DNA from 4 places in the Bacillus sp. 05T21 genome. Region 4 is predicted to be linked to each of the others. Evidence: riboswitches for the same ligand, from Rfam matches in the RefSeq annotation. Region 4 holds a riboswitch; each other region holds the start of a gene.
The links. Region 4 has a riboswitch for S-adenosylmethionine ahead of AC1DKZ_RS08345 (LLM class flavin-dependent oxidoreductase). Riboswitches for the same ligand answer to the same signal wherever they lie in the genome.

Region 1 (7,828 bases), on a different contig from region 4:
TTGGAGAATAATAAATTCCCATGACTCCTCCACCTAACAATTGGCTCCTCATTTGGATTATTATGTTTAAAATAATTTTTTGGCACATCAATATTTAACCCTTTTTGGCAGTCCCGTTCGTATTCTTGCTTTAACGTATCACAACTGTATTCACTATGTCCGAGTGCGAAAACTTGCCTTCCCTCTTGCCCAATAGCAAGATGAACGCCTGCTTCTTCAGAATTGGCTAATAACGTTAATTCTTTCACTTCTTCAATATCGCTCTCTCGTACTTCTGTATGACGAGAATGCGGAGCAAAAAACACTTCATCAAACCCTTGTAACAATTTCACATGTTGCTCGCGAACCTCATGTTCAAATACACCAAACATTTTTTCCGCAAGAGGATACTTCGGCACACCATAGTGGTAATACAAACCAGCTTGTGCCCCCCAGCAAATATGAAGCGTAGATGTTACATTCGTTTTTGAATACTCCATAATACGTCCAAGCTCTTCCCAATAATCTACTTCTTCAAAAGAAAGAGTTTCAACTGGTGCTCCTGTAATAATGAGTCCATCAAATTTTTCATTCTCAATATCACGGAATGTTTTATAGAAGCTCGTTAAATGATCCTGCGCTACATTGCGAGACAGATGCGATTCCATATGAAGTAAATGAACATCTAATTGCAACGGTGTATTTCCAATTAAACGAAGTAATTGCGCCTCTGTTTCTTGTTTTGTAGGCATTAAATTTAATATAGCAATTTTCAAAGCACGTATATCTTGTGTTACTGCTCGCTCCTTCGTCATTACAAAAATATTTTCCTTCTGCAATACTTTGCGAGCTGGTAAATCTTTATCAATTATGATCGGCATGTTGTTTGCCTCCGACTAGCGCCGCTTCTAAATCTGCAATAATATCAGAAACATCTTCTATACCGACCGATAAACGGATTAAATCAGATGTAACGCCAGCTAAACGCTGATTTTCTGCGCTTAATTGTCTGTGCGTCGTACTAGCAGGATGTATTACACAAGTTCTTGCATCAGCTACATGCGTTACAAGAGTTGCAAGCTTTACATTTGCGATAAATTCTTTCGCTGCTTCTAATCCGCCCTTAATACCAAATGTTAAAACTCCACTAGCACCTTTTTTCAAATACTTTTGTGCTAACGAATAATTTTCATTACTATCTAATCCAGGATAATTCACCCATTCAATGCGATCATGATTAGCAAGCCACTTAGCAACTTCGAGAGCATTTTCACTATGACGCTCCATTCGTAAATGCAATGTTTCAAGGCCAATGTTGCTAATATATGCATTGAATGGGCTCATACAGTTTCCGTAGTCTCTTAATAACTGAACGCGTGCTTTCACAATATACGCTGCTGCTCCAAAATTTTGAACATAGCTTACGCCATGATAACTCGGGTCAGGCTCGACAAGCTCAGGGTATTTTCCATTTGTCCAATCGAAGTTCCCTCCATCTATTACAATCCCACCTAGAGAACTTGCATGGCCATCAATATATTTCGTTGTAGAATGGACAATGATATTTGCCCCATGTTCAAACGCCTGGCATAAATAAGGCGTCGCCAATGTATTATCAACGATAAAAGGTACTTCTAATTCTTTTGCTGCCGCTGAAAGTTCTTTGAAATTCAAAACGTTCATTGCTGGATTTCCTAACGACTCTGCATAAACGAGTTTTGTCTTATCATTAGCAAGTGCCGCAATTTCATCTGCCGTTAAATTAGGATTAAAGAACGTAACATCTATGCCCAGCTTTCGCAAACTCACTCCAAATAAATTAAACGTTCCTCCGTAAACAGTTGAAGAACAAAGTAAATGGTCTCCACTACTGCAAATATTTAAAACCGCAAGCATAATGGCTGCCTGCCCAGAAGCTGTTGCAACAGCCCCTACACCACCTTCTAAATCTGATAACTTCTGCTCAAATGCAGCTAGAGTAGGATTTCCAATACGCGTATATATATATCCTTCTGCCTCTAAATTAAATAGTGCTGCTAAATCATCTGACGTATCATATTTATACGTTGTACTTTGATAAAGTGGCAAAACACGCGTCTCACCATTTTTTGGCGAATAGCCACCTTGCACACAAATCGTTCCTTTCCCCCATGATTCTCCCATCTCTCATTCTCCTTTCTTTTATCCCGCTATTTGCGGGCAGTAAGACTCCCACCTCCAAATTCAGCAAATGCGAGGAAGTTAGGTGGGAGATAACTGCCCGATTGATGAAGGCTAATAATTAGCGGGGGAGGGACAAAACCCCCACTGATTAAAGTTTCACTTTATCCAAAATAAAAAACTGCCCCTTCCCTGAAAACAAGAAAGGAGCAGTTTGAAAACACGCTCTAAGGCTCTTTCTTATCTCTCAGGATTATCACCTGCAGGATTTGGCACAATTCCGTTATACGGCTGTTGCCAAGGTTTCATCGGGCCTGTCCCTCCACCTTTTCTTGATAAGACTATGCAATTACCGTTGATTTTATAGCAATAATTTCCTGATGTCAAATAGTTTTTCTGAATGTTCTAAATTAAATGCAAGGAATTTAATACAAACAATAAAAGAAATATATTCCATATTCATTTGAAAAAGACCTTTTAAAAACTCCAATCCATATATAGAATTAAATAAGTGGTTTAACCGCGTTGGTTTCAAATTTTCATGAGATCCCGATATATTGAATAAGCCACCCCCTCAAAAAGATACTATATATATATTCAATTCACACTAGCATATTTAATCCTTTCTACATGAAAATTTACATAACGGAGGTACAACATGACAAATAAAAAGGACATGCACCATATACTCGTCCTATATGGCATTCTTTTAGGCTCTATAGTCGGAGTCACGGTCTGGTCATTTTTAGTCACAATAAATATCGGAATTCACTTTATTTGGGGATACTTACCTACTCTTTTCTCTTCTCCCCCTTATTACACCATTTGTGTAACAATCATCGGTGGTATCCTCGTTGGTTTAACACAAAAATACTTCGGTACATATCCACGTCTTATGCCCGAAGTGATGGCTGAATATAAAAAAACAGGTAGAATTGAATACCGTTTTGTACATAAAGCTACTTTAACTGCGATTATCGTTTTAATATTTGGAGCAAGTTTAGGACCAGAAGCTGCACTTGTTGGAATTATCGGTGGACTTTGTACATGGGTAGGAGATCGCTTTAAATTTGCTTTAAAGGGAATGAATGAACTAACAGAGGTTGGAATTGGTGCCACTTTAAGTGTTATTTTTAATGCACCATTATTCGGTTATTTAGCTCCGAATGAAAATGAGGGTGAACAAATTAATGAATTTTCGAAAGGAAAAAAAGCAATTGTATATTTAGCTACCACTTTTGCCGGTTTTTCCGTTTACTTATTGCTTAGTAAACTCGATAATCGTGGATCCTTTATTGTTGATTTTGGGGAAGGGTCTCTTGCTCTTAATGAATGGATCGCCTTTCTACCACTTGCTAGCATTGGTGCTATAGTTGGTTTCTTTTATTTCAAATTAGAATTCACATTAGAGAAATTAATCCACCCCTTCAAAGAATACAAGGTATCACTTGGAATTATAGGCGGTATTTTATTAGGAATTACAGGAACTTTTCTTCCTTACACGTTATTCTCAGGGGAACATCAATTAAAAGATTTAGTCGTTGAATGGAGCCATTTATCCTTCTGGGTACTACTTCTTTCAGGAATTTTAAAATTATGTATTACTGCCGTTTGTTTAAATACGGGTTGGCGCGGCGGACATATTTTCCCAATTATATTTGCTGGATCAAGTATCGGATATGCTATAGCTTCTATTATCCCTATAGATCCAATAGCTTCTGTAGCCATCGTCACGACAGCTATTTCAAGCTATGCATTAAGAAAACCAATAGCTATAACATTACTATTACTCATGTTTTTCCCGCTCAATTTATTATTACCGATGCTCGGGGCAGCCGCGATTGGGAATGCATTTCCGCTTCCTAAACATAACGAAACTACAAATTAATATAAAAAAACAGCATTAACATGTAAATGTTAATGCTGTTTTTTCGAGTGGCGATTATAATTTTAATTAAAATTTGCTTGCTACTTTAGCTGCTTCTTCAAGACCTGCAGTAATGATTTCTTCTGCTTTATCTGGGAATTGGTTATGTCCCTCGATAATTACCGTTTCCATGTTTGTTGCACCGAAGAAGCCCATCATGCTCGCTACATATTTTACAGCCATTTCCATTTCAGCTGCTGGTCCTTCAGAATATACGCCGCCGCGTGCATTTAATAATGCAATCTTCTTATCTCCAATAAGCCCAACTGGACCTTCTGTTGTATATTTAAACGTTTTACCAGCACGGTTTAAATAATCAATATACGTGTGTAATACGGCCGGAATCGTTAAGTTCCATAATGGGAAACCGAAAACTACTTTATCAGCTTCTAAGAATTGATTTAAATACTTATCAGCAACTGCTACCACTTTTGCTTCTTCTTCTGTTAAATCAAATCCTCTACCTGCTTTGAATGTACCATTAATCATATCTACGCCTACATATGGTAATTCTTCTTTATATAAATCAAGTTCTACCACTGTATCATTTGGATGCGCTTCTTTATAGTTTGCTAAAAATGCCTCGTATAATTTCACACTAACTGCTTGTTCCGCTGGGCGGTTGTTTGCTTTTACAAATAAAACTGTTGCCATTGTTTTTCCTCCTACTACTCACTCTTATGTTGTTATATATCACTTACGAAAAAGGGTACTCCCTTATAATTATTGTTGCTTACAAATACATTTTATCTTTATATCAAAACAATTACGTCCTCACATAGACGTATTTTTCCATAAAAAAAGTCCACCTTCTAAAGGCGAACTAGGTCTTACGACTTTTGTCTTATACGATTCCATTTTTCACTGCATATAATGCTGCTTGTGTGCGATCGGATAAATGTAACTTACTCAAAATACTACTCATATGAGCTTTTACCGTTTTTTCTGTAATAACTAAAACAGAAGCAATTTCTTTATTACTCATCCCTTTCGCCAATAACTGCAATACTTCATTTTCTCTCGCTGTTAATACATCCACTTGAACGGAAGGTTCTTCTTCTTTCTCTTCCTGTGGTAATGTTTGAGAAAGAAGGGCATTTGCTATATCTGGATGTAATTGAATATTACCTTTATACGCGCTTCGAATAGCTTCAACAAGCTGATCTGGTTCGATATCTTTTAAAATATAACCGCTCGCCCCAGCTTTTAGTGCCGGCAATACATGAGCTTGATCAGAGAAACTAGTCAATACAATTACTTTCACGTTTGGATATTCTTTTTTAATACAAGCTGTTGCCTCAATTCCATCCATCTCAGGCATATATAAATCCATTAATACGACATCTGGACTTGTTTCGCCTACTTTCACTAGCGCCTCTTTCCCATTATTTGCTTCACCAACTAATTCAAAATCTTCCTGTGTGCTTAGAAAAAATGCTAATCCTTTTAAAACAACTGTATGATCATCAACTAACAATACTTTTATTTTCACAAACTTCCCTCATTTTCACATCATAATGGTACATTTACTTTTATACTCGTTCGTTTCTTACTACTTACAATTTTAATTGTTCCACCAACTAATTCTACTCTTTCACGCATCGTAGTCATACCGAGTGATTTCTTCTCTTTTATATCCTTTTCTACAAACCCATTTCCTTGATCGACTATTTCTAATGATACATTTTTCTCCGTCACTTTGAAATAAATCGTCGCTTCTCTTACATTCGCATGCTTACTTACGTTATTTAAAGCTTCTTGTCCAATTCGCCATAGCGCTTCTTCTACTACACGCGGCAAATCACGTACACCTGTAACTTGTTCCCGAATTTTCAATCCTAAACTTTCACCATATTGCTTTAAAGCTGGTAATAACCCTTTCTCTAATCCAGCCGGACGGAGCTGCCAAATTAATGTCCTCATTTCTTTTAAGGCACCTTGTGCTAATTCACGCATCTCATACAAAGACTGATCTACCTTTTCATTTTGACCCTTTAAGACAGCTTCAGCGCCTTTCGTCATAAACGTTAATGAAAACAACTTTTGTGAAACAGAATCATGTAAATCTCTAGCTAAACGATTACGCTCTTCCATTCGTACAAGTTCGCGGCGTTTTTCATTTAATCTTAAGTTCTCTATCATTAATGAAATATGATTTGCTAACGCTTGTACTACATCTATCGTATTTATATCAAATTCTCCATTATTAGAACTTACACTTAATACTCCAAATATATGATCTTGAATATGTATCGGAATAGCGATAACTGCCCTATTGGGATGCTCTATATTCCCAACCTGACGCTTTGACAAGACAGACTCTTCTTTTTCCAACGCTTCCTGTGCTGCTGCCCTCAAATCATCTTGTAGTTCACCTTTCTTATAAGAAGCTCTCACAGCTAGTCCATTTTCTTCTCTAATAAAGAATACAACTTGCTCCCATAGAAATAAGCTCCCTATTTGCATTACAATCTCTTCTGGTAATGCATTAAATTTATGAATTGTCCTTAAATCTTGAATAAAGCGTTCTAACTTTACATAATAATGAGCTCTTCTCTTTTCATTTTCATACAGTTTTGTACGCTTTAATGCCGTTCCAATTTGAAAGGCAACTGATTGTAATAGTACTAATTCTTCTTCCGAAAAATGCGTTTTGCCTGGGCTAGCTACATTTAACACGCCAAATTCATCTTCTCCCGCTTTTAGCGGTACTGTCGCATGATGTACAATCCCTTCTGTATCTCCCCAGTTGTATTCAATCGCATTATTAATTCTCTTACATTCAATAATATTAACTGCTCGCTCTAGTTTTCCTTCCACAAAGCGGTGTAAGCACCAGCAATTCCCCTCACACATCGGTCGTTTATTTTCGAATTTCAATCCCTCTGGTAATTGGTAATCAATTAATTTTGTATATCTACCATTTTCATCCGCAAGGAAAATCCATCCTGTCGTTAAACCAGTTACATTCAACAGCTTTTCCAGCACAGCTTGAAGTACGTGATATGTATCATTTGAGGTATTCAATGTTTCTGCAATCTCTTTTAATATAACTAATTCATTTGTACGATTCTCTTGAAACATAATTCGTCTCCTACATACAAGATTTTAAATAGTACTTAACATAAATCATCTACTTTTCACTTTGTACTTATTCGTAACATTGATATAATGGTGAAAACATAGTTTTCATTATATCACTTGAGGGGGCTTTCATAATGACATTGAATAAGGCACTTACTATCGCTGGTTCTGACACAAGTGGCGGTGCTGGTATACAAGCAGATTTAAAAACATTCCAAGAACTTGGTGTATACGGAATGACGTCTCTTACGACAATCGTAACGATGGATCCACATAACGGTTGGGCACATAACGTATTCCCAATCCCAGCTTCTACATTAAAACCACAATTAGAAACGACAATTGAAGGCGTTGGCGTAGATGCTTTAAAAACGGGTATGCTTGGATCAGTAGAAATTATCGAAATGGTTGCGGAAACAATTGAAAAGCACAATTTCGAAAATGTAGTAGTTGATCCTGTTATGGTATGTAAAGGAGCGGATGAAGCGTTACATCCTGAAACAAATGACTGCTTACGTGACGTTCTTGTTCCAAAGGCATTAGTCGTAACGCCAAACTTATTTGAAGCATATCAATTAAGTGGTGTGAAAATTAATTCTCTTGAGGACATGAAAGAAGCTGCAAAAAAAATCCATGCTTTAGGTGCTAAATACGTACTGATTAAAGGTGGTAGCAAAC
Region 2 (7,828 bases), on a different contig from region 4:
CAACTTGTAATGTATTCAGTCCGTCTACTACACTAGGAAACACAAACCCTAAACCAATCCCAACAGCCATAGCTAGAAAAATCCATAGTGTTAAATATCGATCTAGAAAAGATAAACGTTTCATTTTAGTTTCCATCTCCTATTAACAACAAGAATTTTTTTCTACTACGTTAGAAGTCGTGCAACAAGATGGATCTTCAACTTTATGAACATCGCTATGTGCTTTTGTATAAAAGAATTCCCACTCGTTTCCATCAGGATCCGTTACCCAAAACTTATCTTGAACCGCATAGCAACAAGTCGTATCCATCTCATCACGTGCAAAGAACCCTTCTTTTTCTAATCTTTCTTTATGAAATGTAATTTCTTCAGCTGTATCCACTTGGAAACCAAAATGATTTACCTGATTTCCCTTCACTTCATCTCGTACGTTTAGCGTAAAATTAAGCCCTGGATTCTCTAATAAAAATTTTGCATAATCCATTTTCACCTTAACTGGTGACACACCAAATACCTTTTCGTAAAATTCAATAGACTTCTCTAAATTCGTAACATTTATACCAACGTGAACATATCTCATAGCTTATTCCTCCTCTTTACATGTTATTAATCAATTTTTTTTGATTAATAGTACAAAATTTTAACAGCAGCTACCTTTGCCTGTTTTTCTAAAGATACAACATAATTCTTCTGATAATAAATTATTTACTTCCGCATCATTTAAATCATAATAACTCCACGTACCCTTTGTTTCTTTTACAATTAAACCTGCATCTAATAAGATTTTTAAATGATACGACAACTTAGATTGCGTCATTTCAAAAATCTCTGTTAAATCACATACACAAGTCTGGCCGCGCTGACAAAGTTCATACATAATCTCTAAACGTTTCTGATCAGCCAACGCTTTAAATTTCTTCTCATAGAGCTGAAAATCTTGTGCCACTGTAGTTCACTCTCCTTTCATCAACTTTTTTTGATATTTATAGTATATACGCAGTTTAGTTCTTTATGCAACTCGTTAATCAATTTTTTTTGATTAACACAACTCAACTTCCTCTCATCATATCTATGCCACCATTAAAAAAGGCCATAGCCTTCCCAAAATGAAAAACTACGGTTCTTTTTACAACTCAATAGTTAAAATATTTTCGAAAGGTGGAGTCTCTATAGCTTTTAAATAATCTCAAGTTAATAATTATAGAGTGATTCCGCCTATAAACAAAACCCACCAGAAACATCTAAAATCTGCCCTGTTACCCAGCGACTATCCGAAGAAGCAAGGAACGCTACTGCATCTGCAATATCTTCAACTTGCCCTATTCGTCCAAACACAGATGAATTCGTAGCAAAACTTCGTATTTCTGGATTATCTAACAAGTTCGCATTAATATCTGTCTTCGTATATCCGGGCATAATTGTATTCACTGTTATCCCTCTTTCTCCAAGATGTTTAGCTAGGGGAAGTGTCATCGTATTTAATGCACCTTTACTTAAAGCGTATGCAATGGATCCTGTAAAACCGAGTCGTACTTCGGCTGATGAAATGTTAATAATGCGCCCTTCTACTCGTAGTAATGGTAATGTTTGCTGAATTAAGAAGAATGGTGCCTTAATATTTACGGCCATAATTTCATCAAAAACTTTTTCTGTCGTATTTTCAATCGTTCCTTGTGTACCTATGCCTGCATTGTTTACTAAAATATCAATCTCTGATGTACCAATCCTTGTTTTTAATTCATTCTTTAATTGTTCTACTAGCTTTTTGATCCGCTCCATTGAATTGAGCTCAGCTTCAATTAAGAACGCTTTTCCTCCATTAGATTCAATCTTATTAATCGTTTCATCTGCAGCTGCTTTATTTCGACCGTAGTGAATCGCAACTAATGCCCCATCTTTCGCCAATCTTATTGCAATGGCACGGCCGATGCCGCGACTCGCTCCTGTTACTAACGCTACTTTTCCATCAAGATTCTTCATTTTTTCCATCCTTCCTAAATTTCCGTTTGATAAAACCTATACTTATATTTTCATTCAAATACTACTAATTTTAAATATAGATTTATAGGTAATTTAGTTCGTTAACTTATGATATTATAGTTATAATTTGTGATTTACTTTAGAAAATAAAACAAGGAGGCTACACAATGCAAAACGCAGTAAAATTGGATGAAATTGATCATAAAATTATGAACTTGTTGTATGAAAATGCGAGAATTTCCGTTTCAGAAATAGGACGAATTATATCCATGACGCAGCCTGCTGTAAAAGAACGAATTAACAAGCTTGAAGATCAAGGGGTTATAGCTGCTTACCGAACGAAATTTGAGCCTTCCAAAATTAATAAAAACATCCAAGCATTCATTATGTTCAAAACGAGTCAATGCTCTGATTTTATCCAATATTGTAATGCCGCTCCTGAAGTAACAGATTTATATCGAATTAGCGGGGAATTTAATTATATGATGAAGGTCATGAGCGATTCGATGGATTCTCTCGCTGCATTTTTAGACTCTTTAATGCAATTTGGATTATCGTCTCCTTTAATTGTTTTAAAGAGTGAATTTGAAGAGAAATTGTCGTTCTGATAAGAGGGTACTAAGGTAGAAATATGAAATGTATGTAAAAAAATTCTTTTATAATATAATAAAACCAGCCATAGGCTGGTTCTTTTTTCATTCAATTTCCTACTAAAAAATCCCGAGTATAATTCTCCTTATTCCCTATCCTTGATTCCTCTGTACCTCCCTAAACTCCTCCTTCACCTTCTCTAACAAACCTTCTTCTGTAATTAATCGATACGCTGTATTCGCTAGTGCTTTTGCCGATGTAATTAATGCTTTGTCCCCGAGTTCTGAACGAGCTGCTTCTCTAAATTCATTCGTATGCGCAATTAAATCGTCTGGACCGATTTTAATGTACGGATGAATTGTCGGTACGACTTGGCTTACGTTTCCTGCATCTGTTGAGCCAATTCCTACTCTTTCTTTACGGTTTACATCTTCACCTAGTAGTTCTAACTCTTCGGCTACGACGTCATTAAATGTTTTTGTTACGAGTAGTTCATCGATTTCATTTTGGAATTGATGAATTTTTACTTTTGTACCTGTTGCTAACGCTGCCCCTTGTGCGATGTTTCTTACTTTTTCTGTTACTTCCGCACATCTTTTTCGCGTTGCTGCGCGGATGAAGAAGCGTGCCGCAGCGTAGTCAGGAATAATGTTAGGTGCTTTCCCGCCTTCAGTAATAACTCCGTGAATTTTCACATCTGACGGAAGTTGTTGGCGAAGTGCATTAATACTGTTATACAGCTGGATAATCGCATCTAATGCGTTAATTCCTTCTTCTGGTGAGGCTGCTGCGTGAGCTGTTTTTCCGTAAAAATGAAAATCAAGTGGATCGACCGCTAGTGATGGACTCGTTGGAGCTGTTTTTCCGCTCGGATGAATCATAAGCGCCGCATCAATGTTTTTAAATAAGCCAGCTTTCACATAACTCGATTTTGCGCTACCATTTGGTCCGCCTTCTTCTGCTGGTGTTCCGAACACGACAACTTCTCCGCCAATTTCTTCAAGCGTTTCTGATAATGCGATCGCTGCTGCAACGCTAATTGTGCCAATTAAATTGTGACCACATGCATGACCGAGTCCTGGTAAAGCGTCATACTCAGCTAAAAATGCGATGACTGGTCCTTGTTTCCCTGAACTTTTTCGTGCGATAAATCCTGTTTCATGCCCAGCTATATTGTGCTGCAACTGAAATCCTGCGCTTCCTAACAACAAACTTAACGTTCTTGATGCGTAAAATTCTTGGTTACCAATCTCCGGATTCGCATGAATATTATGACTTGTTTCTATGTACTTTTCCTTATTTCTTTCTATACTCTCTTCAATTGTTTTTCTTTGTGACGTTACTCCTGTCGCTCCCATTTTTCTTCCTCCTTTTATTTTCACGTAAAAAAGCCTCTTTCTAAAAGATAGAAAGAGGCTTCTGTATATACAGTCAAAATGAGCTTCTTTCTTATCTTTCAAGTTACCTTGCTGGAATTGGCACAGTATTCATAAAGAATCCGCTGCCGAGGTGTCATAGGGCCAGTCCCTCAACCTCTCGTGATAAGAATTTTCATAAAATTATATTAAATTATTTTCATTCTAAGTTCATTCCAGGCAAAAGTCAAGGAATTCCTATCTGAATTTACCGAATATCTAAAAACCCTTTTAATACGCCAATTGTTTCAGGTGCTTGTAATCTTGCACATATGTACGGAAATTCCATACTACCTTCAAACATCATTTGAGATGTAAGAGGTGCTCCTGCCCAAAAGATTTCATCATCGATTACTATAAACGGGAACGCTTTGTTTTGCCTTTGTAATTTTACATTTTTTAATGGAACTGGTCCATCACTATACACCGTTATTTGCGCATTCGTACGCATTAACGCTTGCCATACTCGCTTATCCACTTGTTTTGTACTTGGAAGCGAAATAATAATTTTTCGTTTTGCGGCTAAAATATCTTTCAATAACCCTTTCGGCTCTTCAAGATTCATTTCCATAAACCAGCGTAAACGTTTCGAGATTTTTCGCTCCCACAATTGTCTTGATGTCGTGCGATCATACACATCTCCGTGACGTTCTATATGAGCTGTTAATTGCGATAACGCTTGTTTTCTCGAAAGATTTTTACGCATGTAGTGGCAATCTGATAATTGAATGAACTTCCCTCTCGCCCTTGTCACTGCAACGTTGACGAGACGATGATTTTTATGGTCAAAGAATAACACGCCAGGACGCTCTTGCGGATAACTATCAACCGTATCAAATATCATCATATCTCTTTCGGAACCTTGAAACTTATGAACCGTCGCCGCTAAAACTGGTATGTTTTGATATTTCGTTTTCTGCAATATTTCTCTAATGCACGTTGATAAAAAGCGGGACTGTGCCCTGTAAGGCGTAACTACACCGATAGATTGAACACCGTCTAACAATCCAATTAACATCATTTGCATCGCTACTAAACCAGACATAATATTAAAACGAGAACCTGAAGCAGCGTCTTTTAACGAAAAGGCTCCCATTAAGCTCGTATCAAATAAAACACTCGCCTCATTTGCGAACGGTTGTAGCTGCGCAAGTTCTTTACGCTCTGAAACAGATGGATGATCGTACACTCTATTTTTATAAATAAATGAATTCGTAAACTTCGATATATCCGTATGCATACGTCTTTGCTCCTGCAGCATAAAAAGGTTCGGATGTGCTTCTGATTTATTTACAGAATCAACAATCCCTGCATGATAAAACATATCTTCACCGAGCCATTTTCGAACGAGTTCATGGTTCGCCATCGCAATCGGAGGTAACTGTAAAAAGTCACCACAAACGACAATACGTTTCCCAAGTGAAGCAGCTAATGCGATTTGCGGAACATAAGCCATACTCACTTCATCTACGACAACTAAATCAAATGTACGCTCATAAATAAGTGAATCAATTGCACATTTCGATAAAGTCGCACCGATTACTTTCGCATTTTCAATGTATTCTTTTTCTACTTCTTTAATTTTCGCTTTTTGCTTTCGAAGATCACTTTCTATCTCTTGTATACGCTTCTTATCAGCAGAAGTCGCTTTATATGATAAAATCTTTTCACGAAGATCTTGTCGTGTTTCTTCTAAATAGAGTCTTTCTTCTCCCCAAGATCCATTCGTCGTTTCAACTAACTTCGACGCAAGTAACGTTTCATGATTTCGTATATGTTCATGTTGACTATAACCGTAACGAACAATTTCTCCAGGCGTCCATTTCTTCTTCTTCTCAATTTGCTTCGTTACTTCACTCATTAATACATCAACTGCCGCATTACTATGAGCTAACACAAGTACCGATTTTCCTTTTTGATAATGAGCCGAAATAATACGTGATAAATTGTACGACTTCCCTGTTCCAGGCGGTCCCCACACATACGTTGTCGGATTGTAAAATGAACGATACGCCAATTCATTTTTCGTATTTTTCATCTTTTCAATATGTTTCGGACTGCTCGTCCCATCAACAAGACGCTTTATACGATTACGTTTTAGCTTATCTTTATGTGCCTCTTTCAATCGCTCTTGTAGTTGCTCTAAAAGCTGCCACGGTTCACTATATAACACAGCTTCTCTTATTTCACCTTGTATATAATCATTTAACTTCAATTCGATTTCTAATCCATGTACAGATAATACTTCCCCCGTCGCTTCCTCACCATCGAATTCAATTCGAATCGGTGAACCTTCAGGTAAACTCACTTCCGAAATAAGCTGAAATACGTATACTGTACTTTCATAATCTGTATATAAAAAACGACCGTTCATGATAGAGATTTTACTACCACCTATCGTTTTCCAATGTTTAATTTCATACGCTAATGCATAATGCCACTCTTTCATCGTTGCCGATAATGAAGGAGTTTGAGTAGGTGTATTCATCGTATAATCTCCTTCCTTCTCCCCAAACATACTTTCTCACTATACCATATAACAAGCTAAAATTTGTAAGGTTTTTATCTTGCTTATTTTCTTAATTTTCAATAATATATTGTATATAATTTTCAGAAAGAAGGAAGGAATCTACATGCCAGTTAGAAGAATCGAACACGTTGGACTTATGGTTACAAACTTAGAAACATCTATCTCATTTTATGAAGAAGTAGTCGGCTTACAACTCATTAAACGTATGGGACATCCAAATCCAGACTTAAAACTCGCTTTTTTAGGTGTGGAAGAATCGAAAGAAACGATACTTGAACTAATTGAAGGTTACAACTCTTCCCTTCCGGCAGAAGGAAAAGTACATCACATTTGTTTTAAGGTAGATTCATTAGAGGATGAGATCGAAAGACTCAAGAAACACGAAATAACCTTTTTACTAGGAGAAGAAATTGAAACATTACCAGATGGAACACGTTACATATTCTTCGCTGGTCCTGATGGGGAATGGATTGAGTTTTTTGAGACGGAAAGATAAAGTGAAACTTTAATCAGGTGGGTGTCCATTCCTCCTTTTTTATCCCACACCAATCGGGCTTTTACGGGCAGCAGGGCTCCCACCTAACTTCTTTGCTCCAGCTGAATTTTGAGGTGGGAGTTTTATTGCCCACAAATAGCGGGATAAAAGTAACTGCCGTATTTGTTGGAAGAATCCTATTAAGTATTATCTTTTTCATAAACGGAATGGCTTTAGGACTGCAACGAAATTTGCTAGAGCCTCCCTATGAAACAGAATGGAATTTCTTTATAAAGTCTTTATTAAATGGAAAAACTGATGCACTTATACACTTGTTGCTTCTAATTATTATCGTTACTTTCGACTTAATAATTATATTATATTTTATTATATAAATAAAAAGAAATAGAGTGTTTTCCCTATTTCTTTCTTTACTAGGGTACCGCCCATAACCATCAAGCTAAGAAAAGCGAATACCCCAAAACGAAAAAAATGACCTGAATTCTCATAAATAACTGTTGTAGTGATATAAGATTTTCGTTTTAGGGATACTTCAAAATATTAGCTTGATGAACATGGGGACGAGCCCCTAAAATACAATTCCGCTAGAAATTTTTGCGCTATATTCTCTTTTATTTATGATAGTTGATTAACAACACTTTCTAAAAATTTGTCTACCTTTTCTTTTGATGTATCCGGTGTATGATAACCAATCGTAAATGTAAGTCTTCCATTATAAGAGCTTGCACCCATTGAAAAGAATGGCGCATACATAATGGGTGATGTCATAAACCCGTCCTCAGCTTGAACTTCACCAAACTGAATAGGTTCATCAGC
Region 3 (7,828 bases), on a different contig from region 4:
GCTTTAACGCCTAATTGATCGATCGCTGCTTCTTTTTGATTTATTTGTTTCGCATTTTTTATATCAAAGAATAAGAATGCATATTCAGCTGCTGTTTCAGGGTTTACGGCACGTTGCCAAGCGAATACAAAGTCTTTTGCTGTTACAGGAGTACCGTTTGACCATTTTGAATCACGCAGGTGGAATGTATATTTTGTTTTATCGGGACTTACGTCAACCGACTCAGCAACACCAGGAATCGGTTTATTATCTTCTCCCATTGCATATAAACCTTCAAAAACATTTCGCATTACGTTCATGGATTCCCCATCCGTTGCTTTTGCAACATCCATTGTTGGAATTTCTGAAGCAAATGATAAGTTAATCGCTTGTTTATCAAGTGCTTTATCATTCGCTTTTGCTCCGCCTGCATTATCTTTATTTCCCCCGCAAGCAGTTAGTAGTAGACTTGCCCCTAAAACAGATGCAACAACAGGTACAACTTTTTTCTTCATTGTTCTTTCCTCCCTAAATGTGTTGTTCGTAACGCCATAATGTCCATGTCTTGAAGTGTAGCTACAGAAGAGAAAACCTATTATAAATATGTGTATATAGGTAATCAGGTATTCTATATGTATATACATGTTGAACTATAATCTGACGTTATATGTTTCAACTTTGTAGACATTACATTTTGATGGTTAAATATTTCGTCTCTTTGATTATTTAGAATATTAACACTGGAAAGAACTATATGTCAATAATAAAAAGTGGAGTGTTAATTTCTTGGAATAATATATTGAAAAAGCAGATTTCCTCATATTAGGGAATCCGCTTTTAATATATTTTGCTAAAAAAACAATGGGTGTGGGTGGGAACACAATGATCTAAGTTGCATTTTATCCCGCATTAGCGGGCAGTAAGATCCTCACCTCAAAATTCAGTGAAAGCAAAGAAGTAAGGGGGGGCAACTGTCCGTAAAAGCCCGATTGGTGAGGGCTGATTAAAGTTTCACTTTATTTTTCGATTTTTGCCCACTTGAAGTTTAACTGGCCTGCAAAGTCTACTTGCACAATTCCTTTTACATAAGAACGTTCTAGATAAGATTCTCCTTTTTGGTAAAGAGGAGCGATAACAGAGTCCTTAAATAAGATTTTTTCTGATGCTAGTAACGCTTCCCAGCGAGCTTTTTCATCACCAGCCAAAGTAGTTTTAACTTTTTCAATTGTGTCATCAAACTCTTTATTAGAGTAATGATCTAAGTTGTAAGGGTTATTCGTCGTAAATAGTTCAAGGAATGTAATTGGATCAGCAAAGTCAGGGCTCCAACCGTCAATTCCAATCTCGTAGTCACCTTTTAATAAGAGTGAAACTTGTTGTTTACGTGGTTGCGGTTTTATATTTACTGTTAAGCCATCTAAATTCTTTTCTAGTTGCCCTTTTAGGAATTCACCAGTTTTCTTCTCAAGGTCACCATCACTTGTTAATAATTCTAATGTTATCTTTTCAGAACCAAGTTCTTTTTTTGCTTTCTTCCATAATTCTTGTGCAGATGTTGTATCAACTTTTGTTAAATCGCCGTTTGCAGTACGGAAGTCTTTTCCATCAGGCCCTTTTGCAAAGTTTTTCGGCACGAGACTAAAGGTTGGTGTAGAGCCATCATTTAATAACGTATTTACAAAGGATTTTCGATCAATTGTTTGATCGATTGCTTGGCGTGCAGAAACGTTTTGAAGTACTTTGTTTTGTTGATTCATACGTAAAAACTGTACGCCTACGTTCGGGCGTTCTTTAAAGTTAGCATCCTTTTTATATTTATCAACGAAGTCAGATGTTAGTTTTATACGGTCTAATTGTTTGGATTCGAATAAATTTACTTCTGTTGATTTTTCTTTCACAACGTTGAAATTGATTTCTTCGAGTTTGACATTATCTTTATCCCAATAGGTAGGGTTTTTCTTAAATTTAAAGCTTTGTTCATGCTTCCAATCGCTTAGTGTAAAAGCTCCGTTGTATAAGATTTTGTTATCTTCTAAAGCGTACTTATCACCTTGTGCTTTAAAGAATTCCTCGTTGATTGGTAGAAATGTTGGGAACGCCGTTAAGCTAATAAAATACGGAACAGGGCGCTCTAATTCTACTTCAAACGTATGGTCATCAACTGCTTTTATACCAAGTTGATCGGCAGGAAGTTCTTTGTTGTTAATTTTTGTTGCATTTTTAATATCAAAGAATAGAAATGCATATTCAGAGGCTGTTGCTGGATCGACAGCTCTTTGCCAAGCGAAGACAAAATCTTTCGCTGTAACAGGAGTGCCGTTTGACCATTTTGAATCTCGTAAATGGAATGTGTATTTCGTTTTATCGCCATTTATTTCATGAGATTTTGCAACGCCAGGGACAGGCTTGTTACCTTCGCCAAGATTATACAAACCTTCAAATACGTTTCTCATTACTTGACCAGAATCAGTATCTGTAGCACGAGCCGTATCCATTGTTCGTATTTCGGTAGGTGAAGATAAGTTTAAAACCTGTTTACTAGGTGCCTCGTCTTTTGCATTTGCTCCGCTCGCTTCGTTTTTATAACTACCGCAACCAGTTAATAAAATACTTACTCCTACAACTGATGCAATACCGGGTACAAACTTCTTTTTCATTTGATTTTCCTCCTAAATAATTAAGCTTGGATGATGATGAGGGAAATGAAAAATAAAAAATCCCTCTTTTCGTATTGAGAAAGAGGGATTTTTACGTACAAGTTATGCACCCGTATATAAACGAAGTCCCTCATTCTATCTTTCAAGCACAAAGCTTGCAGGAAGTGGCACAGTATTCAAAATGAACCTGCTGCCGAGGTTTCAAAGGGCCAGTCCCTCCACCTCTCTTGATACAATGAGTAAACAAATGAATTTTATTAATTTTTGTGTTTCTTTGATAATTCAAAATCTTACACCTTAGATAATGAAGTGTCAATCAAATGGAATATAGTTTAAATTTTCAGTTTTATTAAAAATAAAAAAACCACTGCATATGGCAGTGGTTTCCCTACTAGAAGTTAAAGTTATCAGGATCTGGACCAACGCGATGATTTTCATTTAAAGCTTGAATTGCTTTCATATCATCCGAGCTTAATTCAAAGTCAAAGATGTTTGCATTTTCAATAATGCGGTGTTCTTTAATAGACTTAGGGATTGTTACAACTTCATTTTGCAGATCCCAACGTAAAATAACTTGTGCAGTCGATTTATTATATTTCGTAGCGATTTCTTGTAATGTTGGGTGATTAAGTAGCTGCCCCTGCATTAATGGTGACCAAGCTTCAAGCTGGATGTTATGTTCTTTACAGAAGGCATGTAATTCTTCTTGTGCTAAACGTGGGTGGTATTCCACTTGGTTAACCATTGGTTTAATTTCTGCAATTTCAAATACGTCTTGCAAATGGTGAATATGGAAATTACTCACACCGATAGCACGAACACGACCATCTTTATAAAGCTGCTCTAAAGCTTTCCATGATTCAGTGTATTTTCCTTTTACAGGCCAATGTACTAAATATAGATCTAAATATTCTAGACCTAATTTTTCTAATGTAGTTTCAAATGCTTGTAGTGTTGACTCGTAACCTTGATCACTATTCCACACTTTTGAAGTGATGAATAACTCTTCACGAGGAATACCAGATTCTTGAATTGCCTGTCCAACGCCTTCTTCGTTTTTATATATCGCAGCAGTATCGATACTACGGTATCCATTTTTTATAGCTGCTTTTACAGAATCAATTACTTCTGTACCATCTTCAACTTTAAAAACACCCAAGCCGAACCAAGGCATTTTCACGCCGTTATGTAATGTTGTATAGTCGTTTAAACTTGTTAAAGTCATATTAATTCCCCCTAGCTTTTTTATTGGTCGCTTCAACTGCTTGTTGAATGACTTCTGAAAAATTATTTTCATATAGAACTTTTAAGCCTTCAGCCGTTGAACCTCCTGGTGTTGTTACTTGTTCGCGGAGCATAGCTGGATCCTGATTTTGCTGGAGCATAGCGGCAGAGCCAGCAATCATTTGAATGACAAGGTGTTTTGCTGTTTCCTCATCAATACCATAGCTTTTCGTTGCTTCAATTAACCCTTCAGCAAAGTGATAGAGAAAAGCGGGTGCACTACCAGTAACTGCGGTAAGTTGGTGAACTTCCTCTTCGGTACAAAACTGTGAGGTACCGATACCTTTTAAAAGAAGTTGTAACGTTTCTTGATGTGTTTCATCTACAGAATGTCCCGTCGTATATAAGGAGATAGACTTTCCAATTCCAGCAGCTGTATTTGGCATAATCCAAGCAACAGGTGTCCCTTGGGGAAGTCTTTCTTCTAGATAAGATGGTCCGATTCCGGCAGCAACTGTCACGACAAATTGATTAGTTAGAAGAGGGGATAGATCCGCTAATAGCTGTTCATGTGCGACAGGCGGCATTGCTAAAACGATTGTATCTACAGATTTAATATGCTGTTTCCAATCTGTTGTAATCGATAGATCATATTGAGTTTGTAATTGCGTTAGTTTTTCTATGTTACTTCGGTTGGAAACAATAATTTCTTCGATGTATTCTTTACTTGTTGTAAGTAGTCCAGCAAATATAGCTTCTGCCATACGACCGGCACCAATAAATAAAATTCGATGTTTATTAGGCATATCCTTTATTCCTTTCTGATGAGAATATGTTATAAAAAACGATACCATTTTTAAGAGAATTTTGTAAAAAGAAACGGCTTATCGTAAGTGGAATAGATGAGTGGGGAGTTTTACAGGAGAAAATTTATAGTAAGTATAAGAGTTATTTCTTATACTGTTGATAGGAAGTTTATTACATATCTGGGGAGAGATAAATATGGTTAGAAGTCCACTTTTTTTACTCATTTCTAGTATTATTTGCATATTAGTTGGATTCTATATCCGATCAAGTTATATTGAAATTTTCGCATCGGTTATGGGGATTATTAATGTTTGGTTACTTGCAAGGGAAAAGGTATCAAACTTTTTATTTGGGATGATTACAGTTGCGGTATTTCTGTATATTTTCACTACACAAGGCTTATACGCAATGGCAGTATTAGCAGCCTTCCAATTTATATTTAATGTGTACGGTTGGTATTACTGGATTGCGCGTAGTGGGGAGGAGAAGGTAAAACCGACAGTCCGCTTAGATTTGAAAGGATGGATTATTTATATACTTTTTATTTTAGTTGCTTGGATTGGTTGGGGATATTATCAAGTCCGTTATTTAGAATCGACAAGTCCATATTTAGATGCTTTAAACGCTGTATTAGGATTAGTAGCTCAATTTATGCTGAGCCGAAAAATCTTAGAAAATTGGCATTTATGGATTTTGTATAACATAGTTAGCATTGTGATTTATATTTCAACGGGCTTATACGTCATGTTAGTATTAGCTATTATTAATCTATTTTTATGTATCGATGGCTTGCTAGAATGGAAGAAAAACCATAAAGAGCGAGAACGTGTAAATAATTATATTTAGAAAATAATTGTAATCAAAAAACCCCCTGAAGCATATACGTTTCAGGGGGTTTAAATATAGTATAAATTTATGCTTTTGTCATACCAAGCAATACAGCGCCGCCGATAATTAAAACACTACCTAGAGCAATAAAGATCAATTGACGTTTTGTTTTCTTTTCACCTAAGAAGACAATCGCACCGAATGTTGAGATAACGATTCCAGTTTGAGATAATGGGAAGCTTGTCGCTACTCCGACACGTGGTAATGAAAGAAGTAAGAATAAGTTTCCTGTTCCCCAAAGTAAACCAGATACAGCATTACGAATTGCATATTTGTTAAATGGTTTATGTTTAGACGTCAGTACAACCGCACCAACGAACATACCAACTGCCTGTGGTAAAATAGCAGACCAACCATCAATGTTATACCAACGAATAATAATTACATATACAAGATAACCGAAAGTAGAAACAATTAAAGTAAGAAGTCCCTTTTTCAATTGTCCTGGTGGCTGTGCATTTTCTTTATCATCTAGTGATGTGAATACTACACCAACTACGATTAATAGGATTGCAATCGTTCCCAGAACAATCGTTGTAGTAGTAGTCCACTCACGAAAAGCGATAACTCCAAAGATAGAAGTTGCAACAAGTTGCATACCAGTAGAAATAGTTACAGTAGTTGAAACACCTAGTTTTTCAACTGTTTTTAATTGGTTTACTTGTCCTAAAGCCCAGAATAAACCTGAAATAAAGCCAACAATCAAGACTGTCATTGTTAAAGTTGGTTGAGTAAATACATACATAGTTGTTGCGAAGAATAGAGCACCGATTGTCATACCTACCGTTTGGCTATATGCACCACCGCCCATTTTTACGCTTACTAATAAGATGTTTCCCCATGCGATTGCAGGAAGAAGCGCTAATAAAATGTCCATTACAAGACTCCCTTCGGTTTTCTATACCAATATAATTACATATCGTTCTAACGATCGGTAATGCCCCACTAATAGAGTAGAAGATTACCGATCGCTAAAACAGGATGAAGAATTTACGATATAAATGCGTTTTCATTTCTTCATTTTTTGAAACACTTTCATATAATAACAGGAAATTACCTATTTTAGAAAGTGAATTCAAATAAAATGTATATTTAAATAAGGGGAAAAATTCAGTTATTAATCAAATCATTTTATTTTTCGGGAAATAAAAAGCAACTTTTGTCGAAAGTTGCTTTAAGAAGTAGTAATTCTTCTATTAATGAGTTGAATGCATAGTAAGAATAGAAGGGACATACTAATCGTTATGATTACAAGTGTCCAAGCTAGTTGCATATTACTCGCATCAATAGCCATATAAATCGCCGTTGGAATCGTCTGAGTTTTGCCAGGTATATTTCCTGCAAACATTAAAGTTGCACCAAATTCACCGAGTGCGCGAACAAAGCTTAAAATCATACCGCTAAGTAGTGCGGGGAATGCAAGCGGGAGTGTAACATGTAGAAAAACTTGATATTCACTTGCACCAAGATCGCGCGCGCCATCTTCAATTTGTACATTTGCGATAGAAAATCCTGTTTTTGCTGATTGGTACATGAGCGGAAATGCAACGACTGTAGAAGCAATGATAGCAGCAGTAGATGTAAACATAATGGACTGCTGAAATAATGATTCAATCCACTTTCCAATGGGACTGTTATTTCCAAAAATGATAATTAGAAAAAAGCCGATAACAGTTGGTGGAAGCACCATTGGTAATAAGAAAATAGTTTCTAGTAGTACTTTATATCGCCACGAGGAGCGCGCTAATGCTCGTCCAATAATCGTTCCTAAGATCGTAACGATTATTGTGGCGCACGCAGCTACTCGCAAGGATAGAAAGACAGGTGACAAAATTGCATCAAAGCTCATAGCGATTATGGCAGGATTGTAAATCCATATTTCTTAAAGATAGATTGTGCATCTTTTGATTGTAAATACTCATAGAATGAAGTCGCCTCTTTCTTATGCTTAGATTCCTTTATAACACCTAAAGGATAGTGGATTGGCTCATGAGAATTAGCTGCTACCGCTTCTACAATTTTTACCTTGTCTGAAACGAGAGCGTCTGTTTTATATACAATACCAGCATCAACATTACCTGTTTCTACATATGTTAACACTTGGCGAACATCTTTTGTAAATACGATTTTATTTTGAACGTCATTCCAAAGATTTTCATATGTGAGAGAAGCTTTTGCATATTTTCCTGCAGGTACAGATTCGGGTGTACCAAGTGCGATTTTCTTGATTTTCTCATCCTTTAAATCTTGAAATTTTGTAAGAGCACTATCTT
Region 4 (7,828 bases):
AGCTTGAGCTTTTGAAAAAATATAAAGTTATTAAGAAGAAAGAAATGAATGAAAATAAAGTAACGTTAATTAGTGGCGGCGGTAGTGGTCATGAGCCAGCGCATGCAGGACTAGTTGGAAAAGGAATGTTAGATGCGGCAGTGTGCGGAGATGTGTTTGCTTCTCCTTCGCAAATTCAGGTCTATCAAGCAATTAAAGAAACAGCTAGTAAAAAAGGTACGTTATTAATTATTAAAAATTATAGCGGCGATATTATGAATTTCAAAAACGGTGCACATTTAGCGACTGAAGATGGAATTGAAGTCGACTACGTAAAAGTAGACGATGATATTGCGGTAGAAGATAGCCTGTATACAGTAGGACGCCGCGGTGTTGCGGGAGTTATTTTAGTGCATAAAATTGCCGGCGCAGCAGCGGAAGCAGGAATGGATTTAGGAGCGGTGAAAGCTATCGCAGAAAAAGCAGCGGCTAACGTGCGTACAATCGGTTTAGCGTTAACTTCTTGTACAGTTCCAGCGAGCGGATCACCTACTTTTACACTTGCGGAAGATGAAATGGAATACGGCGTAGGTATTCACGGTGAACCAGGTATTAAACGTGAAAAAACGCTGTCAGCAGATGAATTAGCTAACCGTATGACAAATGATTTAATAAAAGATTTAGGAGTAAAAGATGGCGAGGAAATTGCGCTTCTTGTAAATGGTTTTGGCGGCACACCACTGCAAGAACTTTATCTATTTAATAATGCAGTTACGAGAGAATTAGCTGCTAGAAACATTAAAATTAATAGAGTATTCGTCGGTAACTATATGACGAGTATCGATATGGCTGGTATGTCTTTAACAGTAATGAAGTTAGATGACGAGTTAAAAACGTTGTTATCGAAAGAGTGTAATACACTAGCGTTTAAAGTAGATGGACCAGTTGAGAGTGTAGAGTACGTGAATGTGCTTGAAGATGTAGAAGAGAAGGAAGTTTCCTTTGAAATAGAAACAGCGGAAGAGCACGCTGTTATGAAAGATAATGTCATTACATTAAATAACATGATCTATCTAGTTGATAAAATGAGCGACATTATTATTAAAAATGAAGTACCGTTCTGCGAGTTGGATACACATGCAGGTGACGGCGACTTCGGAATGAGTGTGGCAAAAGGATTTAAGCAATTAAAACGGGAGTGGCATTCTATTGTAGATCAAGAGAACGTAACGATCGGATCATTCCTTAACGGTTGTTCAATGATTATTATGGAACATTGCGGCGGTGCTTCTGGTCCAATTTGGGGCGGTGCATTCCGTGCAGCTAGTAAAGAAGCAGGCGAAAAACGTGAGCTAACAGTAAAAGAGTTTGCTGAAATGTTACAAGCAGCACTTCAAGGCATACAATCTATCGGTGAAAGATCATTCGGCAGAGGAGCAGTAGTTGGTGATAAAACACTTGTTGATGCACTTGCTCCATGTGTAGACTCTTGGTTAGCTAGCGCTTCAAACGAAGAAGACATGAAAACTGCCTTTGAAAAAGGAGCAGAAGCAGCGGTTAAAGGCGCAGAGTATACGAAAGAAATCGTAGCTCGCATGGGCCGCGCTGGTACAGTTGGTGAAAGAAGCTTAGGCTATCCAGATGCAGGTGCACATGCACTTGGAGTTATCTTTACGGAGATTGCGGGTAGTTTGAAATAGGAATTAGAAAGTCCCTCTGCCTTAAGGTGGAGGGACTTTTATATAGTTAGTTGATTATATGTAGAAGACTTCTTTCAGTGCTTTTTGCTTATTTGAGACTTAGTTTTTTTGTGATTGCAGCTTATCAATTTTCCAGTTTGTTTCTAGAGGGTCTAAAGAGCTTTCAATATAAAACATATATTCATCTGTGGTACCTGGTACTTCAAAAGCTATTTTCAATTCTACTGTTTCATTTGGTTTAACTTGTATATCAGAAGGATTTTGGTCAATCACCTTGCCTTCATAGGCCTTTCCGTCTTTTTCATCTTTTAAGTTATATTTTAATTCTGATAGTCCAATCATTTGACCTCGTACATTTTTTACAGAGACATTAACAACGACGGAATCGTTGTTAGCATTTAAATATGCACTTTGAACGGTGGCCAAGTAATAGCCTCCTTTAGCACTCTCACCAACTAATAAAATACCTTGTTCCAAGCGACTAATATCTTCTTTCTCTTCTTCTTCAAAATTTATTAATTCTTCATTTACATTTTTTGCGGCTGGTTCTTCTATTGGACCATTTTCAACGGCACTATCTTGTTTATCTTGTGTGCAAGCAGCCGTAACACTGACTAATACTAGAATTAAAGTAAGTAATATGGATGGTTTTCTCATAAAATTGATCTGTCTCCTTAAGTTTCTCAATTCTGTGCAACTATACAAATTATAAAGCGATTCTATTAAGATTAACATAATGTCTCATTATTGGCTCAAAATAGGGGGTATTTTAGACACCTTATTCTTGTTTTTTATTAATATGATTGGTGTATTTACTCTAGTTGTAGCGAAATCGTCCGTTGTTATCATTCCTACTGTAAATATGTAATTAGTATTATTTTATTCTTTAAATATCTCCGGTCTTTCAACTCTAAATGATTGCACCTCACCGCACTCTAAACAAAATGTGGTTAATAGTTTGGAACGTTTCCGCCCTGAAAAGAACCTACTAGGTTCATCTTCACAAACATATGCATGATAAGCAGATCCAACCCTTCCTTCTTTAAATGTAGTAGAACCACAATTCTCGCATCGTTTATTTTTCATGTTACTAACACCTCATTTGATTGATATTTATTTTTCTGTTTTTTTAAGATAGAAGTAAAGCAACTTGGTTATAAATGATGTTTTCGACATGATACAACATACCCCTTTATATATCCGCAAGTAAAACAACACCCTATAAATCTCTATAACAATATGATGTTTCATATATCATTTAATGTTTATCGGAAAAATAAGTATTAAAGTATTGAGTTTTATTATTCTGATGATTATAATAAAAAAAAACAAACAATTCTTATGTTGAGAAGTGGAGGGACGGGCCCTATGAAACTTCGGCAACCTCGTTTTAGACGAAAGGTGCCAAATCCTGCAGGTGAAAAAACACCTGAAAGATAAGAGCGGTTCACTTAGTCAAGAAGGCTACTCTTATTTCGATAAGAGTAGCTTTTTTTGTGGCTAAAAGATAAAGGGGGAAGATGTAGTGGAGTATGGTTTTTGGTTACCGATTTTTGGGGGATGGCTTCGAAATGTAGATGATGAATCTATGCCGCCTACGTTTGAATATGCAAAACAAACAGCGCAAGCGGCAGAACAATTAGGTTTTTCAACAACACTTATTGCAGAATTAAATTTAAATGATATAAAAGGTGTTTCAGCACCAAGTTTAGAGGCGTGGACAACTGCGGCAGCACTTGCAGCAGTAACTGATCGATTAGAGATTATGACAGCTGTAAGACCTGGTTTCCACAATCCAGCAGTTACAGCGAAAATGGCAGCGAATATAGATCAATTAAGTAATGGTCGTTTTACATTGAATGTAGTTTCAGCATGGTGGGAAGAAGAAGCGAGACAGTATGGCGGAGTATTTACCGCACATGATGAACGGTATGATCGCACAGAGGAATTTGTAACAGTTTTGAAAGAGCTTTGGAAAGAAGAAGAGTTTTCTTATAAAGGGAACTTTTATGAGCTTCATAATACACATTTAAGTCCAAAACCTGTGCAGAAACAAGGCATTAAGATTTATGCAGGTGGTGAGAGTGAGCGAGGAAAAGAAGTAATTGTAAATCACGCGGATGCATATGTAATGCACGGGGGAACAGTGGAAGAAGTATCTGTGAAAATAGAAGATATGAAGAATCGTAGAAAGAAAGTCACAGAGGAGCTATTGCAGTCATTCGGGCTCGCGGCTTACGTCATTTGTCGTGATACAGAAGAAGAGGCGTTAGAGGAATGGAGACGCATAACGGATGTGAAAGACGATGCTTTAGGTTACGCGGGTTACCAAGATTTTATTAGTAAATCGCATTTGGAACAGCAAGTGAAGCTAAATGATTATTCCGTATCTAATCGCGGGTTACGTCCTAATTTAATCGGAACACCAGAACAAATTGCAGAAAGGATACTTGCTTTTGAAAAAGTGGGTGTTACGTTATTACTTTTACAATTTTCTCCACAGCTTGAAGAGATGAAACGATTTTCTGAAAAGGTGATGCCATTAGTTGAAGCAAAAAGAAAGGAATTGATTACAAATGAGTAAAATTTACATATTACATGAGAATAAGGAATGGACAAATCATTTAGTGAAAAGGTTGGAAGAACTGGAGTTACCGTATGAGGAATGGTTTTTAGATGCAGGAACGATTTCGTTAGAAAAAGAACCTCCCCAAGGTGTTTTTTATAGCCGCATGAGTGCCTCTTCACATACGAGAGGGCATCGATATGCACCTGAATTGACTGAAGGGGTTCTTGCTTGGCTAGAGAGATACGGACGAACAGTATTTAATGGGTCTCGAGCATTACGCCTTGAAGTGAGTAAATTGAATCAATATGCAGCATTAAGAAATTTTGGGATACAAGTGCCGAAAACAATTGGTGCTGTTGGCCGTGATCATATAGTAAAAGCAGCAAAGGAGTTAGGGGAAGTACCGTTCATTACAAAGCATAACCGTGCAGGTAAAGGCCTTGGTGTTCAACTTTTTCATTCTATTGATGCTTTGGAACAATATTTGGATGGTCCGACGTTTGAAGAGCCCATTGATGGAATTACTTTAATCCAGCAGTATATTGAAGCGCCAGAACCATATATTACACGTTGTGAGTTTGTAGGCGGTCAGTTTGTATATGCAGTTAAAGTAGATACATCAGAAGGATTTGAGCTTTGTCCAGCAGATGCCTGCTCTATTCACGATGCTTTTTGCCCAGTAGGAGAAGAGAGTAAGAAAGAGTCGTCAACAAAATTTGAAATTATATCGGACTTCCAAGAGCCAATTATTGAACAATACAAAGAATTTTTGAAAGAAAATGAAATTACCGTTGCTGGTATTGAATTTATTCGTAGTGCGGATGGAACAATTTATACGTATGATATTAATACAAACACAAACTATAATTCTGACGCAGAGTCTGTAGCGAATCAATTTGGTATGCTTGAGCTTGCTAAATTCCTTGGAATAGAATTAGAAAAACAAGTAGAGTCAGTTAAATAATATTGATTAAAAAATAAGGTTCTGGTGCAAATATAAGAAAAAAGAAGAGATAGCACATTTTATCGGTGAAAGATCGTTCGGAAGAGGAGCTGTAGTTGCTGGGAAAAGTTTAGGATACCCTGATGCAGGTTGGGGTTATCTTTACGGAGATTTCGGTGCGGAGTTTAAGGTTAAATGGGCTGAAGTTAATAAGTAGTCTGCTATATGATGTTTAAGAAAGGGCACTCCATTGAGGGAGTGCCCTTTTCGTAATTCATGATATAGAATCTCTTTATATTACCAGGAGTCACCGTGGCTAGATTGCATGTACATAATTGTACTAGATTTAGTCGAATTAACCTGTTCTTTAGAATCTGATTGTGAAGGGAATGCTAACCCTATAGATAAAGCAGCTGAAAGTGCTAAGCCTAAAATCGTTCCAAAAAGTTTTTTCATTATTTTAACGCTCCTTTTTCGAAAGTTTTTTCTTTAGCTTGATGACTAATATAAAAGTATTTACTAGCTTTTACAGTGTCGTTTTCTTCGTAAAACTTGATTGCTAATTTTTCAGTGTATTCTTGTGTGTAATTAAATAGTTTTTGCTTATCAAAAAATGAGATAGCTTCCCAAGATAATTCTTCGAGAATAGTAGCTGGAACACCTTTATTCATACAATCTAAAATTTTGAAATGATATAGGTATTCTTTATTGTCTAATTGCTCACAAATCGCCAACCCTCGTTCGATCAACTCGGCCGATTGATTAACTTCACCGAGTTTGAAATGTTCTCTAGCTTCAAGGAAAAGGGCTTTAAAATGCTCCGGAGTTTTAGTTGTTACTTCTGATAAGTGTCGAATTGCTAAAGTGGATAAGTTTTGGTTACTATATAAAAAACCTAAATTACTGCGGACTCTTAATATTAGGGAATCCTCATTATTTTTACGTAAAATATCTATTGCAGAATTAAATTTTTCTTCTGCTACAGGGAATTGTTTTATATCAATACATGCTAAACCGTATAAGTTCTCACAAGCGGCAACATTATTTTCATAACCATTATGTTTAGAGAAAATCTCTTTAGCTTTAGTCACATGCTGAATTGCTAATAGAGGTTGATAGGTATGAAGATAGAAGTTAGCAAAACGATAGCTAAACTCGCCTATTTCAAGATTGTCATGAATATGTTGTAATAGCGTTTCGGCTTTTTCGTAGTATTCCCAGGCTTCATTGTTGTTTGAAATTAGTGTGGCGTGAATCCCTTTGAAAAAGTGATAATAATAAGACAACGATTCATTTTTGGGTATATCCAGTGAATCAATTGTCTGGAAGCTTGTTGGTGTAATGCTTAAATGATCAAGCAGAACTTTAAAGCGAAAAGTAAGAAGTGAGTAATGGAATAGTAAATTTGAATCTTCATTAATGCTATTTATGTATTTATCAATTTCGTCTTTTAAGTGTGTTGCTTCTTTTAGGTGCTGGGCACGTATCTCTTGATACCAATTATTTAAAAGTTGTGTGATCATATCTTTTGTTTTTAGGTGACTTACCATAATTCTCCCCACTTTCTACTATATTTATTTGTATATTGGTATGTATATACTAGCAAGAAATTAAGTGTGATAGAGTGATATATTGAAAGAAAAAAACTTTTTCAATAATTTTCTGATAATTTAAAAGGTAATTAGAATATAAATAGAAAAAGAATTCAATCGGATTCCTTAGGTGGTGATCATTTACTTATTGCAAAAAAGTAAGTGAATCGAGCGAATATGACTATTGCACTTAAAATAAATAACAGCCTTTTTGTAAAGTGAATCTACATAAACTGATTCAAAATTTTATAAGAATCCATATGGAAAGTATTCATTCAAATAACAAACAGCCCGAGTTCCAATGAGGAACTTGGGCTGTTTGTTATTTCCTTGCCTTTCCTAGCACTATTCTATCGCCATCAAAACAAAAGAACGAGTGACCCCACTTTATGGTTATGTGCAAAACATAAACTAGTAGAAGTTTTGTATTTTCTTATCCTACGCATTTCACCCTGCACAAAAAATATTTCTCAATATTTAATTGTTGAAAAACATTGAATATTCTCTATAAAGAGAATATTATGTTGCTATCGGCAAAAAAAACGATAATTCGCAGACACTGGGGAGGAAATGCATTGAAAAAGAATAAGAAGTTAAAACCATTATCAGTTTTAGCAACAGCGGCAGTACTAAGTAGTAGTTTTGCTTTTGGAAGTCATGCGGCGTATGCTGATTCGCCATCATCTCTACCAATAGATGAGCATTTAATACCGGAGGAGCGTTTGGCAGAAGCGCTAAAACAACGGGGCGTAATTGATCAATCTGCATCACAAGCTGAGACGTCAAAGGCTGTCGAAAAATATGTTGAGAAAAAGAAAGGGGAAAACCCTGGTAAAGAAATCTTGACAGGAGATAGTCTTACGCAAGAAGCTTCTGATTTTATGAAAAAAGTAAAAGATGCAAAAATGAAGGAAAATGAACAGGCGCAGCAGCCAACAGTAGGGCCAGTAGCTGGACCAGGTGCGGGATTGAATTCTAGTAAATTAAATGGAAAAGTCCCTACTGCACCAGCGAAGCAAGAAGAGTACAACGGTGCTGTTCGAAA

Region 1: another riboswitch for S-adenosylmethionine. It lies ahead of AC1DKZ_RS15955 (bifunctional O-acetylhomoserine aminocarboxypropyltransferase/cysteine synthase); the one in region 4 lies ahead of AC1DKZ_RS08345 (LLM class flavin-dependent oxidoreductase).
Region 2: another riboswitch for S-adenosylmethionine. It lies ahead of AC1DKZ_RS09170 (M20 family metallopeptidase); the one in region 4 lies ahead of AC1DKZ_RS08345 (LLM class flavin-dependent oxidoreductase).
Region 3: another riboswitch for S-adenosylmethionine. It lies ahead of AC1DKZ_RS24495 (peptide ABC transporter substrate-binding protein); the one in region 4 lies ahead of AC1DKZ_RS08345 (LLM class flavin-dependent oxidoreductase).

Annotation. Positions count from the first base shown of each region.
Region 1 covers NZ_JBFTMD010000007.1:200,039-207,866, forward strand. Annotated here, with positions in the region: gene metA (homoserine O-acetyltransferase MetA) at 1-860, opposite strand, end outside; gene AC1DKZ_RS15955 (bifunctional O-acetylhomoserine aminocarboxypropyltransferase/cysteine synthase) at 844-2,142, opposite strand; SAM riboswitch class I at 2,377-2,481, opposite strand; gene AC1DKZ_RS15960 (chloride channel protein) at 2,798-4,027, shown strand; gene AC1DKZ_RS15965 (FMN-dependent NADH-azoreductase) at 4,094-4,720, opposite strand; gene AC1DKZ_RS15970 (response regulator) at 4,911-5,558, opposite strand; gene AC1DKZ_RS15975 (GAF domain-containing sensor histidine kinase) at 5,579-7,150, opposite strand; gene pdxK (pyridoxine/pyridoxal/pyridoxamine kinase) at 7,285-7,828, shown strand, end outside.
Region 2 covers NZ_JBFTMD010000003.1:112,388-120,215, reverse strand. Annotated here, with positions in the region: partial or broken gene arsB (ACR3 family arsenite efflux transporter) at 1-124, opposite strand, end outside; gene AC1DKZ_RS09190 (ArsI/CadI family heavy metal resistance metalloenzyme) at 143-580, opposite strand; gene arsR (arsenical resistance operon transcriptional regulator ArsR) at 641-946, opposite strand; gene AC1DKZ_RS09180 (SDR family oxidoreductase) at 1,216-1,980, opposite strand; gene AC1DKZ_RS09175 (Lrp/AsnC family transcriptional regulator) at 2,148-2,588, shown strand; gene AC1DKZ_RS09170 (M20 family metallopeptidase) at 2,724-3,929, opposite strand; SAM riboswitch class I at 4,018-4,119, opposite strand; gene AC1DKZ_RS09165 (AAA domain-containing protein) at 4,195-6,504, opposite strand; gene AC1DKZ_RS09160 (VOC family protein) at 6,620-7,012, shown strand; partial or broken gene AC1DKZ_RS09155 (hypothetical protein) at 7,105-7,400, shown strand; gene AC1DKZ_RS09150 (condensation domain-containing protein) at 7,628-7,828, opposite strand, start outside.
Region 3 covers NZ_JBFTMD010000019.1:49,149-56,976, reverse strand. Annotated here, with positions in the region: gene AC1DKZ_RS24500 (peptide ABC transporter substrate-binding protein) at 1-494, opposite strand, end outside; gene AC1DKZ_RS24495 (peptide ABC transporter substrate-binding protein) at 996-2,636, opposite strand; SAM riboswitch class I at 2,769-2,873, opposite strand; gene AC1DKZ_RS24490 (aldo/keto reductase) at 3,028-3,861, opposite strand; gene proC (pyrroline-5-carboxylate reductase) at 3,863-4,666, opposite strand; gene pnuC (nicotinamide riboside transporter PnuC) at 4,863-5,513, shown strand; gene AC1DKZ_RS24475 (GRP family sugar transporter) at 5,581-6,432, opposite strand; gene modB (molybdate ABC transporter permease subunit) at 6,730-7,404, opposite strand; gene modA (molybdate ABC transporter substrate-binding protein) at 7,410-7,828, opposite strand, start outside.
Region 4 covers NZ_JBFTMD010000002.1:647,296-655,123, reverse strand. Annotated here, with positions in the region: gene dhaK (dihydroxyacetone kinase subunit DhaK) at 1-1,679, shown strand, start outside; gene AC1DKZ_RS08355 (DUF4352 domain-containing protein) at 1,779-2,336, opposite strand; gene AC1DKZ_RS08350 (hypothetical protein) at 2,559-2,765, opposite strand; SAM riboswitch class I at 3,016-3,122, shown strand; gene AC1DKZ_RS08345 (LLM class flavin-dependent oxidoreductase) at 3,205-4,263, shown strand; gene AC1DKZ_RS08340 (ATP-grasp domain-containing protein) at 4,256-5,212, shown strand; gene AC1DKZ_RS08335 (hypothetical protein) at 5,489-5,647, opposite strand; gene AC1DKZ_RS08330 (response regulator aspartate phosphatase) at 5,647-6,741, opposite strand; gene AC1DKZ_RS08325 (immune inhibitor A domain-containing protein) at 7,359-7,828, shown strand, end outside.